2 regions of the Paenibacillus sp. 2TAB19 genome follow, and region 1 is predicted to be linked to the other one. Evidence: a T-box and tRNA genes for the amino acid it is inferred to sense, from the RefSeq annotation. Region 1 holds a T-box; the other holds one or more tRNA genes.

Evidence for each region. A T-box is a leader RNA that pairs with one kind of tRNA and senses whether it is charged. The one in region 1 lies ahead of AB4Z33_RS05190 (valine--tRNA ligase), so its partner is inferred to be a tRNA-Val.
Region 2: it encodes a tRNA-Val, which carries the amino acid that the T-box ahead of AB4Z33_RS05190 (valine--tRNA ligase) is inferred to sense. The anticodon was not compared.

Annotation. Positions count from the first base shown of each region.
Region 1 is NZ_JBFRGE010000008.1:10,001-17,334, forward strand. Features, by position in the region: gene AB4Z33_RS05185 (LysM peptidoglycan-binding domain-containing protein) at 1-534, shown strand, start outside; T-box leader at 927-1,185, shown strand; gene AB4Z33_RS05190 (valine--tRNA ligase) at 1,239-3,899, shown strand; gene AB4Z33_RS05195 (bifunctional folylpolyglutamate synthase/dihydrofolate synthase) at 3,926-5,311, shown strand; gene murC (UDP-N-acetylmuramate--L-alanine ligase) at 5,319-6,713, shown strand; gene AB4Z33_RS05205 (SPOR domain-containing protein) at 7,062-7,334, shown strand, end outside.
Region 2 is NZ_JBFRGE010000090.1:1,903-9,236, forward strand. Features, by position in the region: gene AB4Z33_RS26525 (stalk domain-containing protein) at 1-456, opposite strand, end outside; gene AB4Z33_RS26530 (hypothetical protein) at 636-842, opposite strand; gene AB4Z33_RS26535 (MBL fold metallo-hydrolase) at 970-1,701, shown strand; gene AB4Z33_RS26540 (DUF3892 domain-containing protein) at 1,771-2,010, shown strand; gene AB4Z33_RS26545 (hypothetical protein) at 2,133-2,300, opposite strand; gene AB4Z33_RS26550 (YjcZ family sporulation protein) at 2,475-2,603, shown strand; tRNA gene AB4Z33_RS26555 (tRNA-Val) at 2,797-2,869, shown strand; gene AB4Z33_RS26560 (hypothetical protein) at 3,008-3,202, opposite strand; gene AB4Z33_RS26565 (DUF2935 domain-containing protein) at 3,468-4,277, shown strand; gene AB4Z33_RS26570 (alpha/beta-type small acid-soluble spore protein) at 4,387-4,611, opposite strand; gene AB4Z33_RS26575 (S-layer homology domain-containing protein) at 4,817-5,797, shown strand; gene AB4Z33_RS26580 (uracil-DNA glycosylase) at 5,869-6,576, opposite strand; gene AB4Z33_RS26585 (DUF3006 domain-containing protein) at 6,622-6,834, opposite strand; gene AB4Z33_RS26590 (MBL fold metallo-hydrolase) at 6,859-7,334, opposite strand, start outside.

The sequences.
Region 1 (7,334 bases):
GAGGAGCAAGCGGAGGAAGAGGCTGCTTTCGCCGAAGCGTATGCGCTGCTGGCGCTTGAAGAGCAAGCTCAGCGCGAGCTTGAGGCGGAGCTGGAAGCTCTGCAAGCATCTCAGCAAGCTGTACAGCAAGTCGTGCAGCAGCCTGAGAAGCAAGAGCCGCGCGTCGCGCTCTCAAGCAAACCTCCGGAGGAGCAGGCTGAACAGCCGCCTAATGTCGGCATTATGACGCTGCTCCAGACGAGCCGCCGCGAGCAAGCTGCGCGTCAGGCAGCCGAGCAAGAGATCGCCACTCAGCAAGCGGCTGAGGATGCGCGTGCGCTGTCGTCCGGCGACGAGATTGAGTGGAAGAACTTATTCCTCGGCCGCAATGCAGAGGAGAATGAATTCCGCAAGATCCGGTTATGCATCGTTCAGCGCGATGAGACGCTTGATGCGATTGCGCTTCGCTACAGCATTAATCCTCGAGAAATATTAGTTCGCAATAATCTTAATGAATCGGCCGTGACGGAAGGGCAACTGCTTTATATTCCGTGAAACACCTATTCCTTAATCAATAAAAATGGGTCCTTTCACTCGTTCATTCGTGAACAGTGAGGGACCTTTTTCATGAAACGTACTATGCGAACGTAATCGAACTTCGTATCTTCGCTGTAAGAGCCTATATGCACATACAGGGAGATCACAAACCCAGTCTCTCACTGTAAGACCATATATGCTCTTACACAAGGCATGCGTGTGTAATCGAACTTCCTAATCGTGCTGTAAGAGCCTATATTCACTTTCAGAGCGATCTCACGCCCAGCTTCTCTGTATAAGAACAAATATGCTGTTACACGAGGTGAGATTTATGTCAACAAGATGGGTTTTTCACCCCTTAAAGTTGACTCTAGCGCATAACAACGGTATTATGTATACATATAAGTGTCATAATGACGTTGAAGGGGAATAGTACGCAGTGAAGCCTTCAGAGAGCGGAACCGTTACGCTGAGAGGTTCTGCAGGAAGTGACTGCTACGGGTCGCCCCGGAGTTGCCTGGATCAAGCGGAGAGTTTGCGAAACAATGCATCTCTCGCCCGCCTAAGTCAGGCCGGCTGCAGCCGTTATCTGTTCGAGTGTCGCGCGAATCATCTTTTTTTGCGTGAAACAAAGGTGGTACCACGGAAGCTAAACCTTTCGTCCTTTATATGAGGGCGAGAGGTTTTTTTGTATTTATATCGATGTATGGAGGATGGAATGAATGTCAGAAAATCAAACYACGACTACGTCTACGGAAATGCGGACGACTTACGATCCGAAGGCAGCCGAGCAGAAATGGTATGACTATTGGCAGCAGGGCAAGTTTTTCGAAGCMGGCAAGCGTCCTGACGCGAAGCCTTATACGATTGTTATTCCGCCGCCGAACGTAACCGGCATGCTGCATATCGGGCACGCGCTCGACTTTACTTTGCAGGACATCTTGATTCGCACGAAGAGAATGCAAGGCTATGATGCGCTTTGGCTGCCGGGAACAGACCATGCCGGCATTGCGACGCAGACTCGCGTTGAGAGCAAGCTGCGCGAACAGGGCATTAGCCGCTACGATCTCGGACGCGAAGCATTCTTGGAGAAGGTATGGGAGTGGAAGGATCAATACGCGAACACGATTCGTGATCAATGGGGCAAGATGGGTCTCTCGCTTGACTACTCCAGAGAGCGTTTCACGCTTGATGAAGGTCTCTCCAAGGCGGTTCGCGAAGTATTCGTCCGTCTGTACGAGAAAGGCCTCATCTACCGCGGCAAAAAAATTATCAACTGGGATCCTGCGGCACGCACGGCGCTCTCTGATATCGAAGTAGAATACAAAGAAGTGAACGGCAACCTGTACCATCTCCAATATCCGCTTAAGGACGGCTCGGGCTTCATAACGGTCGCAACGACTCGTCCGGAGACGATGCTTGGCGATACGGCTGTAGCGGTTCATCCGGAAGACGATCGTTACAAGCATCTTATCGGCCAATTACTCATTCTGCCTATCGTTGGACGCGAGATTCCAATTATTGCGGACGAATATGTGGAGAAGGACTTCGGCTCCGGCGCGGTTAAGATTACGCCTGCTCATGACCCGAACGACTTCGAGGTCGGCCAACGTCATAACCTGCCGCAAATTATTGTCATGGACGAAACGGGCACAATGAACGATCAAGCAGGTCCTTATGAAGGTCTGGATCGTACGGATTGCCGCAAGAAACTCGTGAAGGACTTGCAGGAGCAGGGCATCTGCATCCGCATCGAGGAGCATGTGCATCAGGTTGGCCACAGCGAGCGCAGCGGCGCCGTTGTTGAGCCGTATTTGTCGACGCAATGGTTCGTTGCAATGAAACCTCTTGCCGAAGCGGCAATTGCGGCCCAAAAATCGGGTAAGGGCACGAACTTTATTCCTGAGCGGTTCGAAAAGATCTATATGAACTGGATCGAAAATGTTCGTGACTGGTGTATTTCCCGCCAATTGTGGTGGGGACACCGTATTCCGGCATGGTACAACGATGCTACCGGCGAGATTACCGTATCGCGCGACGACGTTCAAAATACGGAGGGCGCAAAGTTCACACAGGATAACGACGTACTGGACACTTGGTTCAGCTCTGCTTTGTGGCCGTTCTCGACGCTTGGCTGGCCGGAGGAGACGGAAGAATTCAAGCGCTACTACCCAACAGACGTGCTCGTTACGGGCTACGACATCATTTACTTCTGGGTAGCGCGAATGATCTTCACGGCGCTTGAATTCACAGACGAAATTCCGTTCAAGGACGTGCTGATCCACGGTCTTGTCCGCGACGAGAACGGGCAGAAGATGTCCAAGTCGCTTGGCAACGGCGTTGATCCGCTCGATGTTATCGAGAAGTACGGCGCGGACGCTATGCGTTATATGCTCTCAACGAGCAGCACGCCAGGTCAAGACTTGCGTTACCGCAATGAGCGTGTCGAGCAGGCGCGCAACTTTGCCAACAAAATATGGAACGCATCACGCTTCGCGCTTATGAACCTGGAAGGGTTCACCGCAGCGGATATCGATATTACGGTTAATCTCGGCACGTCCGACCGTTGGATCCTGCATCGTCTGAACGAAACGGTGCGCGATGTTACCCGCCTAATCGACAGCTACGAGTTCGGCGAGACGGGACGTTTGCTCAATAACTTCATCTGGGACGATCTTTGCGACTGGTATATCGAGTTTGCCAAGCTCAGCCTATATTCAACAGACGAAGCGGCTAAAAAAGCGACGCAGTCCGTCCTTGCTTATGTGCTTGACCGTACGCAGCGCTTGATTCATCCGTTCATGCCGTTCATCAGCGAGGAAATTTGGCAGCACTTGCCGCATGTCGGCGAGACGATCACGCTTGCGGAATGGCCGGTATACGATGCGGCGCTTGAAGCGCCTGAAGCAGTGAAAGAGATGGAGCTGCTGATGGGCCTCATCCGCTCCGTGCGTAATATTCGCGCAGAAGTGAATGTGCCAATGAGCAAGAAGGTCGAGCTTCTCATCAAGCCTTCGAGCGAAGCGGAAGCGGCGATTCTCGCGCGCAATGAAGAGTTCATCAAACGGTTCTGCGGCACATCGATGCTGGAGACGGGAACTCACATTAATGCTCCGGACAAAGCGATGTCAGCAGTCATTACGGGAGCGGAGCTTTACTTGCCGCTGGCTGGCTTGATTGACATCGAGCAGGAAATCGCCCGTCTTGAGAAGGAACGTCAGAATTTGACGGCCGAAGTTGAGCGTGTGGAGAAGAAGCTGGGCAATGAAGGCTTCGTAGCGAAAGCACCGGCTAAAGTCATCGAAGAGGAAAAAGCGAAGATGGCCGATTATGCGGAGAAACGCGAGAAGGTAGCGGCACGTATTGCGGAATTGCGCGGCTGAGATTAAGGGAAGAAGGATCGATACGTATGACGGAACAGTTCAACGAGCAGCGGCCGGCAGGGCCGCTGCATTCCTATACTGAAGCGGTGGAGTGGATTACAGGCCTCATCCCATTCGGCATCCGTCCGGGCCTTGACCGGATCGAGAAGCTGATGGAGCTGCTGGACAATCCGCATCGCAGATTGAAGTTCATTCACGTTGCCGGTACGAACGGCAAAGGCTCGACATGCTCATACTTGACAAGCGTGCTGCTTAAGAGCGGTTATGATGTCGGTACGTTCACGTCGCCTTATATTACGAAGTTCACGAATCGCTTTCAATACAATGGCGTGGATATTGAGGAAGAGACGCTGCTGAAGCTTGCGAATGAGCTGAAGCCGCATGTCGAGGCAATTGCAGAGACGGAGCTCGGTTCGCCGACCATGTTCGAGGTATCGACGGCTCTTGCTATTTTGTTCTACGCAAAAGTGACGTATCCTGACTATGTCGTGTGGGAGACCGGACTCGGCGGCAGGCTGGACGTAACGAATATCGTTCATCCGGTTGTGTCGGTCATTACGAACATCGGACATGATCATATGGATCGTCTCGGCGATACACTTGCTGCAGTCGCGAGCGAGAAAGCAGGCATTATTAAGGCCGGCATTCCGGTCGTTAGCGCCGTATCGCAACCGGAGGCAGTAGCTGTTATTAAGCAAACTGCTGCCGGTAAGCATAGCACGCTTTATTTGCTCGGCGAGCAATTCAGCGAGACGGCCGTTTCCGTTCAGGAAGACGAGCAGACTTTCCGCTTCGACGGATTATTCCGCTCGATCGAGCCGCTGACGATTACGCTTAACGGAGCGCATCAACGAACGAATGCGGCAGTTGCCGTCATGACGCTAGAGGTGCTGCGTCAGTACAATGCGCTTGTCGTAGAGGATGAAGCGCTGGAGGAAGGACTTCGGGCAGCAGCTTGGGCGGGCAGACTTGAGATGGTTTCGCGCTCGCCGCGTATTTTGCTGGACGGAGCCCATAATCCGGAAGGCGCGGAGACGCTCGTAAGCGCGCTTCGGTCAACGTATAAGTACGACCGTCTTCATCTCATGATGGGGATGCTGGAGAATAAGAATCATCAGGATGTACTCAAGCATATACTACCAATAGTGGATACGCTTATATTGACCGAGCCTGATTTTCGAATGAAGATGGATGCACCCGCGTTAGCTGCTATCGTTAGCGATATGAATAATCAACAGCCTGCGGAAAGCTCGTTCGAGCTCATCGTAGAGCCGGATTACCGCGCTGCGCTTCAAAAATTACAACAGTTAACCGGGGAAACAGACCTTGGGGTCGTGACAGGCACGCTATATTTGATTGCTGACGTTCGCTCCCGCATATTGTACAACTCGGATTCTGAAAAAGGTTGGTGAACCGTCTTTGAATACGGCAGAACACGTTCATTTCATCGGAATCGGCGGTTACGGAATGAGTGCCATAGCCCGCGTCATGCTGGAAATGGGCTATAAGGTTACCGGTTCCGATGTCGCGCGTCAGGAGCTTACGGAGAAGCTCGCGGCGAAGGGGGCCGATATTTATATCGGCCATCAGCCCGAGCATGTGAATGGAGCAGATTTGGTCGTTTATTCGACTGCGATCTCGAAGGACGACGTCGAGCGGAGAGCGGCGGAGCAGCTTAACATCCCTGTTCTGCACCGCTCGCAAATGCTGGCGAGATTGATGAATATCGGTAAAGGCATCGCCGTTGCAGGCGCGCACGGGAAGACGACGACTTCCTCGATGATTGCCCTTGTTATGGAGTCCTGCAATGCTGATCCGACTTACATTATCGGCGGCGAGATTGTTAACTTAGGTACAAACGCGAAGGCAGGCAAAGGCGAATACGTTGTTGCGGAGGCCGACGAAAGCGACGGGTCGTTCTTGCATTATCACCCTACGCTTGCAATCGTGACGAACATCGAGCCAGACCATTTGGAAAATTATGACGGAGACTTTGGCAAGCTGAAGGCAGCGTATGTTCAGTTCCTGCAGCAAGTCAAATCCGGCGGCAAAGCTATCGTATGCGCGGATGACGATAATGTGAAGGAACTGATCCCGCTTGTGTATACGGGAGCGGAAGGCGAATCGCAGCTTGTGACGTACGCTATCGATGGCGAAGCGGAATATAAAGCGAGCAATATCGTCTTGGGCGACCGCAAAGTATCGTTCGATATGACCCATAACGGAGCATCTCTCGGTACGATCGTGCTGTCCGTTCCAGGCCGCCATAACGTATACAATGCAATGGCGACCGTGATCACTTGCTTGGAATCGGGATTGTCGTTCCGGGAAATCGCCGAAGCGATTCGCGAGTTCAGCGGCGCGAAGCGCCGCTTCCAGGTGCTCGGGGAAGTCAATGACATTCTGGTCATTGACGATTACGCGCATCATCCGACAGAGATTCAAGCGACGATCAGTGCGGCCAAAGCAACGGGCAAACGGATCATTGCCGTATTCCAGCCGCAGCGGTATACGCGGACATTCTTCTTGTTCGATCAATTCAGCCGCGCTTTCCCGGAAGCAGATGAAGTCATTATTACCGACATCTACTCTCCGGCGGGCGAGCAGCAGATCGAAGGCGTGCATTCGCATAAGCTCGTTGAGCTTATTAAGAGCAACAGCAATGCGAACACTCTATATCTGCCGACCAAGGAAGACGTCCTCTCTTATTTGACGGAGCACGTAGCGCCGGGCGATCTTGTCATAACGATGGGCGCAGGCGACATTTGGAAAGTAGCTGATCAGCTCGCCAAGTCGTTGAAGGCCGCCAACTAAACATATATACGATAAGGGGCCGTCCCAATAGCCAGTAGGCTGCGGGGACGGCCCTATGTTATTTAAGCGCACAAGTGTAAGGAAACGAGAAGTCGCTATTTTGGAGAAGTTTGATTGAATCGTGGGGCTAAAGTTCAAATAGCGTTTACTAGGTTCGTTACACGCTCACATCTCGAATATATCCGCAAATAACGCTATACCGGTTCCTTAGTCTATTTAGGTGGGGAGAAACGACCTGGAAAGTTAGGGTGAACGTCTTAGAAGGCCGGCTAACATCCTTCGTCGGTCTAAATCTCTCACTTGTCTCATAGAATACTAGCAGAAGCTATGGGACAAGGAGAGATTTGCATGAGCTCAAAAAACCGGATTACCTATCGTTTTGACCAGGCAGGTCGCAACGTGACTGATAAACCTATCAAGGAGGCTAAGCGTACGGATACTCATGCGGAGAATGCGGGGAGTCCGGCGAAGTCGAATGTCGTGCCTCTATATCCGCCGCATGAATCGCCCGTTATGAGCGAGCTGACGCCCTGGAACAGCCCGTTCCAGGAGGACATTGTGGCGTTGGAGCAATTAATTCGCGACATAGAGCCGAATTCGAAAGAGAATGCTTCAGGCAAG
Region 2 (7,334 bases), on a different contig from region 1:
GATATCCTCCGTTGCATACCAGAAGTTATCGCTCTTTGGATTAACTGCTCCGCTCTGTATGACTCTCTCCTTGCCGCCAGGGTCGAATATAGATACCTTAACAGCCGTTATTTCGGCCTTCAAGTTATCGATCTGGGCGAACACCTTAAAGCTGCCTTGGAAACCTTTGTTGACGTTGCCGAAAACGTTATTGTTCCGGAAGAGGAACATATGCACATTTGGTTTGTCGACCGTAGCCCGCTTGCTTTGATTGTCCCACTCCACTATAGCTTGCATAGAAGATGCGATCTGCCGCAGCGGCAAATAAGTCTTGCCGTCTACGATAATTCCGCCGTCATCTTGATTTATGCCATTAATAATGACTCGTACCTTCTGAGTTGCAGCATCCGCGAACAGCATCGTTCCGCCCCATAGGGAGAGCAGCACCAACAGAACAATTACCTTTCTGAATCTCATCGCTGTGGACCTCCATCCGATTGCCTGGATGTAAGTTTATACTCACAGAGAAGTCCAAAGTTGCGGGGCCGCTTCATATTTTTTCATTGCTGCCTCAAAGCGCAATGCCTGTCGTCAGTCGCTGTCAAATGCTGTTGAAATATGCGCTTGCCTGGGAAATAGTCAGAAAATTAATTTTATTACCCGTAGGTTCTCGTAAGGACGCAAGGTACCCCTTTGCCAACGGCTCCCGGCTGCCGCATCCGATCCAAATAGCGCATCCCTCTTGTGCAAGGCGTCTTGCATACTGCACATGTATCGGACAACACAAGCTTATAATGATATTGTTTCCTCTCGCTCGCCGGTTTCTTTTTGGCTACTTTCCCTTTTCCTTTGCCTTTGCTCAACTTGGATGCACCCCTTCGATATTATCCATTCGCTCCTGCATTGTATGTAGAGAGGGGCAAATGTGCATCTACATTTGGCATCAACAAGTAATTTTTGGTACAGTAATGACATGAAGACGATGGAGGAATCCTTATGTTTATTCAAATGGTTGGGACAGGTAGTGCTTTTGCCAAAAAATACGATAATAACAACGCCTTGATCGAATCGGGAAGCTTTCGCTTACTGCTGGACTGCGGCATAACGCTCCCAAAGGCGCTTCATCAAACAGACTTAACTTTCAATGATCTTGACGCCGTATTAATTAGCCATATCCATGGCGATCATGTTGGCGGGTTAGAAGAGCTTGCCTTTCAAATGATGTTTAAATATGGGCGTAAACCGGTTCTTTATATTGTAGAGGATATAATCGAACCTCTATGGGAGCAGACGCTTCGAGGAGGGCTTACGCAAGGTCCTCTGCAGACGCTGGGCGATTTTTTTGAAGTGCGAAAGCTTCATGCTGACCGTGAAACGGAGATTGCGCCAGGCTTAACGGTGCTGCCGATAGAAACGAAACATATCGAGAACAAGAAGAGCTACTCCTTCCTATTCAACCGCCGCTTCTTCTACAGCGCTGATATGCGTTACGACGGAGAACTGCTGCAGAGTCTCGTCAATGATGGGGTTGAGACAATCTATCATGATTGCCAATTGGAAACGCCGGCTGTTGTTCATGCAGGCATAGACGAGCTGATGACGCTGCCTGACGAGATCCAACAGAAAACGTGGCTCATGCATTATGGCGATTCGATGGAACAATTCATTGGCAAGACGGGTTCTATGCGATTTGTAGAGCAGTTGAAGCGTTACGAGGTATAACAAGATTTCCGCGTCCGTGTATGAGTGCGGTTTAAAGTTCGCATACTACTGGGCGGGAGGCTGATTACAATGGAACAGAATAACGGACAAGAAGAAGTAGTAGCCGTCAGAAAAAATGGCGATGGCAGTATCGTCGAATTCAAGCTTTCGTCTGGCAATGTGGTCGACTATCTAACTGCTCAGTCGATGGTCCGCAATAACGAGATCAACAACCTGCAATTGTTCCGTGGCCGCGACCATGAAGAGCACTTACGGTCGGTGCCTGACGGGCGCACAGATAATAATCTAGATAGTTTACCAACTTTCTAAGCGTTGATTGGTACGCATTGTATAGCGACGCAACAAAGAAGAACCGACTGACGTCGGTTCTTTTTTGTTTGATGGTGCATGCATGTATTGGATTAAGATGAATTTCATCGGACTTTACCTTTTCAGTGCTTTCTAGGGCCATCCTTCCCCAGTTTCCTTCTCCATATGAACTGCTCATCGTAAGCAAGCGAGTCGTCCTTCACAAACTTGGCGACACTTCCAATGACAATGCCGATAATCCCAAACATGCCAATCAGCCAAATAGCCAAATACGCATACTGCTCCGCCAACCGATACCGCCTCCTGCACGCTTTCTATATGTATACGCGGATCAGACCGGCTTTAGAATACGCATTCATAGGCATTTGCCAGTTATTATTAACCTCCCTAACAAACACCCAATCACTTTATAAACAGCCAACATACATTACAGAGTACTTTATGACAAGGAGGTGCATCGTATAATGTCTGGATTTGTAGGCGGCGCCTTCCACCACAACAACAACATCGGTTTTATCTTGGTATTGTTCATCCTGTTGGTTATTATTGCTTGTAGCTGCGGAGTAGTAGGCGGCTATGGAAAAGGCTGCTAATTAGTTCACACCACTGCAATAATAATGCAGTATAAGCATCGTGCATGAACGAAAGGGCTATCCTTAACGTCGTTAAGGGTAGCCCTGTTTGTTCCATTTGTAGTGATCAAACTTTTTCCTCGAAAAAAATGAATATTATGGTTGACTTCGGTTTTCGATCCTGATATATTATTAATTGTCGCTAATACAACCTGATCTGTTAGCTCAGCTGGGAGAGCACTATCTTGACAGGGTAGGGGTCAGTGGTTCGAGCCCACTACAGATCATACTAGAAGAAAACCGCGAAGCCTTATAAACACTAGGCTCGCGGTTTTTTCGTTTRGATTTCATCTTCGAACTCCGAGATAAGATGATCCCTGTTCACCAGTTATTAAACTCCAACTACGTAAATACCATCCTTGTATTCATTTTGTTACATTTTCAATCGCTTCGTTGACCCTAGCAAAAAAAGCCAATGCTTCTTTTTCCAGCTCAGGAGATAGATTATATTGAATAGCTGCTTTGTATCCCCCGTAAATATTAGCCATTACTCTAGAACGATCATGATTATCTAGCCCTTGCAGTCTTTCCCACAGCTCTATTACTTCCGCCATTTCCATATAACGTACGCTCCCTACTCATTTCTTTTTTCTACTAATTGAATATTGTGCGTTTAGCTTATCGAARGCGTTTGATGACACCTTATTACTATTCAATCCAGGTCTGCCGATTTCCTTCTAAATGATTCCGCAACCGTTAATCTCCATCTTCTTCTTTGCCTCTCGTTGGCATCAAAGCTTACTGTCATTTGAATAGTTCTAGATAACGAATAGTACAAACTATTCCTTCATAAAGTTACTCTTGAAGATTAATGTTTAAAGGGAGATGCTGCCATTGTTAGATCAGGCATTTGTAGCTCGTTCTTTAGAAGAGGTTAGGTTTTGGTCTCGGATTATGAAAGAGCATTCACTATTTCTGAAATTGGGATTCCGTTGCGAGGATACTCAATTAATTAATGAAGCAAATCATTTCTATGCCATCTTTGAAGCAATCGAAAATAAGTCAAATGCATTTYCGATCGGAACAGACCCAACTGTAATTAAACGTTTCAATGAAGAAGTGCATACGGCTGTTTCCTATATTTGGGCATTCAAAAGAAAAGTTCTCGGTTTAATATTGACGTGCCAGCTTCCAGGTGCAAACAACTTCCCTTTGTTAGTTGATCATGTGAGCAGAGAAGCTAATTATTTCAGAAATCGGTTGTCGGAATTAAATTTAGGTCGTTTGGAGCCTCTACCTGATGCTATTATCGACGAGAATGTTTTCTTCCTGAGAATTATGGCTGATCACGCCAAATTCATTAGCCATTTGCTTGATCCTTCTGAGCGGCAACTCGTGGAGCAAGCAAATAACTTTAGTCAAGAATTTGACACCTTGTTGTTCCAAGCAAAGGACTTGGAATCTATGCGGCCACAATCGCAAACTGTACCGTTGCTTGATCAATTTCTCGATCAAAATAGGGTCTCAGTTAAGTCCCTTCGTGACTTTAAGAGAACAGCTCGTGATCTAATTGAAGCCTGTCGTATAAAAAGTATCATTCATCCGTTACTGGCCGATCATGTATTTCGAGAAGCAGAACATTTCCTTGTTATAATCGACATGTTTGAAAATAGTCTGACAGGTAACAGTGCTTAATCACTGAGTCATATTTATTTACGCAAACTAAAATAACCCCTTCACCATCTATCATGTAGATGATTCGGGGGTTATTTTTCCAAGCCTGCAAGGTTACATCAGGTGTTGATTAACGGCTGCCGCCGCTCAATTGTTGCTCAGCGATTTGGACAAGCTTCTTAGTGATGTATCCACCAACAGATCCAGCATCGCGAGTCGATAAGTTGCCATTGTATCCGTCTTGGGAGAACTGCACGCCTAGAGATTGTGCTGCTTCCATTTTCAACTGATTGATGGCTTGTTTCGCTTGTGGTACAACCAAGTTGTTTGAACTGCTCGAATTTTGGTTAGCCATGTATGCTCACTCCTTTCTTGGATGTGAGGTTATTTTGTGATGGAACTTGGTTATATATACATCGCATTAAAAAAAATTTTAAATGATCTCGTTCCGGATATGTTGTTCCACATAATTTTGAAATCAAAACTGCCTATAGATGCAACAATAACCGTATATTGCACGTCAAATAAGTGCTGCAGCAAATCATAAACGAGGTGATTCGATGAAGAAGAAATCTTTACTGACGTTCACAATAATAGCCGTGTTGCTACTTGCGCTCGGACAAACTGTGTGGGCATTTAAGGATGTTAAGAACGACCCGAATGAAGCGAAAATCGCAGAGCTTAAGAAGCTTGGGCTGCTCAGCGGCGTTGGTCAAAGCGATAATTTCGATCCTAAAGGGAATCTAACTTACGCCGCAGGTATTTCCCTAATCGTCAAAAGCTTGGATCTTAACTTGGACCATGTCCGTTTCATCAGAGCTCCCAAAGCGACGGATTCATTTCCGAATTTGAAGGATGATGTGTGGTATTCCCAATCATTCATTATCGCTGCATTTTATGGTCTTGAAGTTCCAAAGACGGTTAAAGCAAGCGACATCATGACAAAAGAGCAATTCGCGCATCACCTGTTCAAAGCAATTTCCATCAAAGGCGACTATGCCTTTATAGAGATTTTCCTCATGCTCGAGGATCAAGCAGACGTTAATCCGTCTTACTCGGACAGCATTCAGAAGCTCCTCATAAGCAAAATCGCGCAGCTCGACAGCTCGAACAAGTTCTATCCGAAGCAGCCGGTTACTCGCAGCGAAGCAGCAGGCTGGGTGTATGACAGCATTCAATTCGTCAAGAACACGGAGCCGGTTATTACACCAGAGCCAACGCCAGATCCGATTATTGATGCGAAGCTTTCTGTAACGCCAGTTAACGGAGACGTGAACAAAGTAACCGTAACAGCTCAGGTGCCTCATCCAGGCTATGGCGTTAGGATTGCGTCCATCGTATTCGAAGGTAAGCAAGCCATCTTAAGGCTTGAAGCAACGCAGCCAGATCCGGACAAAATGTATCCACAAGTCATTACGGATGTTCAAATATCCACTTATATTGATGCAGCTTATGAGCCCGTTATCGGCAGCTCTGAAGGCGGCGGTACTTCGGGTAATGAAGGTGTTAGCTCCAGCGAGGGCTTCCCGATTTCCGAATAATATCGAAAAGGCTTCTCACGCAATCCGATAAGCGCATCGGATCACGGCGAGAAGCCTTTTTGATAAGATATTTAGAAAACAAAACTTTCCTGTGTCGCCTCTGCGTGGTTTGGAATTTGCCAGTCGATCTCCGCGCTCCCTATGCTTGCTAAGAAGGCATTCGTCTGCGAGAATGGTTTGCTGCCGAAGAAGCCTTTGCGTGCCGCTAATGGGCTTGGATGAGGCGAAGCGATGATATGATGCTTGTCCGCTTGTATATTCGCCGCTTTCGCTTGAGCATGATTTCCCCAAAGGATGAATACAACCGGTGCCTCGCGTTCATTCAGCGCTTCAATGACTGCGTCCGTGAAGCTCTCCCATCCGATTCGCTGATGCGAATTAGGCTTGCCCTCTTCCACGGTCAGTACCGTATTGAGCAGCAGAACGCCTTGCTCTGCCCAGTGCTCTAAGCAGCCATGATCAGGTATCGGACAACCGATGTCAGCCTGAAGCTCCTTATAAATATTTTGAAGGGAAGGCGGCGTCTTTACACCTTTTCTTACCGAGAAGCTTAAGCCATGCGCTTGACCCTCCCCATGGTAAGGGTCTTGCCCGAGGATTACGACTTTTACTGATTCATAAGGTGTATAGTGAAGGGCGTTAAATATATGTTCTTTGGCCGGATACACGATTTCATTGTTATACTTTTGCTCGAGAAGAGCCAGCATCTGCTGAAAATAAGGTTTCCCCAGTTCCTGTTCCAGCCGCTGAGCCCAGTCGTTATTTAGCTCGAAGCTCATTCGTATGCACCTCCAACTTTGTTCAAAACTGCTTAAAACCAACAACTAGTCGTCCCATAATTCATCCATTAATTTCTTCACGGCATTTTGACGTGCTTCTGTCGCTTGATTATCCGTCTTCCACATAGCTCCGCATAGTTCAACAACATCGCCTATTTGCACGCTGTCCTCCACTTGATCTCTTCGAACATCCTGCATCTGTCCGTCAATTTCAATGATGACATATTCACCTTCAAAGCGATCAACAATTCCACTCATGCAAAAGCGCCTCCACATGTAACCTTATTCGCAAGCAATCCCATCACCGTCACGGTCAAGCTTAGCATTATAACCAGGGTCATCTTTGCGAATGGGCGCTTTGCCCGCTTCCCTGACCGCTGCACAGCTCTCAAACACGCTCTGCTGGGTGAGCTTATCGCTTGCAGTGTCGGTTGCCTTCGCATCGACTAAACGGTCTGTATGATCAATCTCAAGCGAAGTACCGTCAGTAACAAATAAAATGTTTCCTAATTGATCCGTACGATAGACTACTGTACCTTGTTTCTTAAGCCTACCCAGCACCTCGTTCGTAGGGTGGCCGTAGTTGTTCGTCCCCGACTGGATAACCGCATACTTCGGCTGAATCTTCTTCAACCATTCAGAAGAGGTTGACGAGTTAGAGCCATGATGACCAACAAGCAGCACATCTGCTTTTAAGCTGACGCCAGACTTCATGATATCGTTCTCGCTCTCCGCTTCTGCATCGCCGGTTAGAAGAA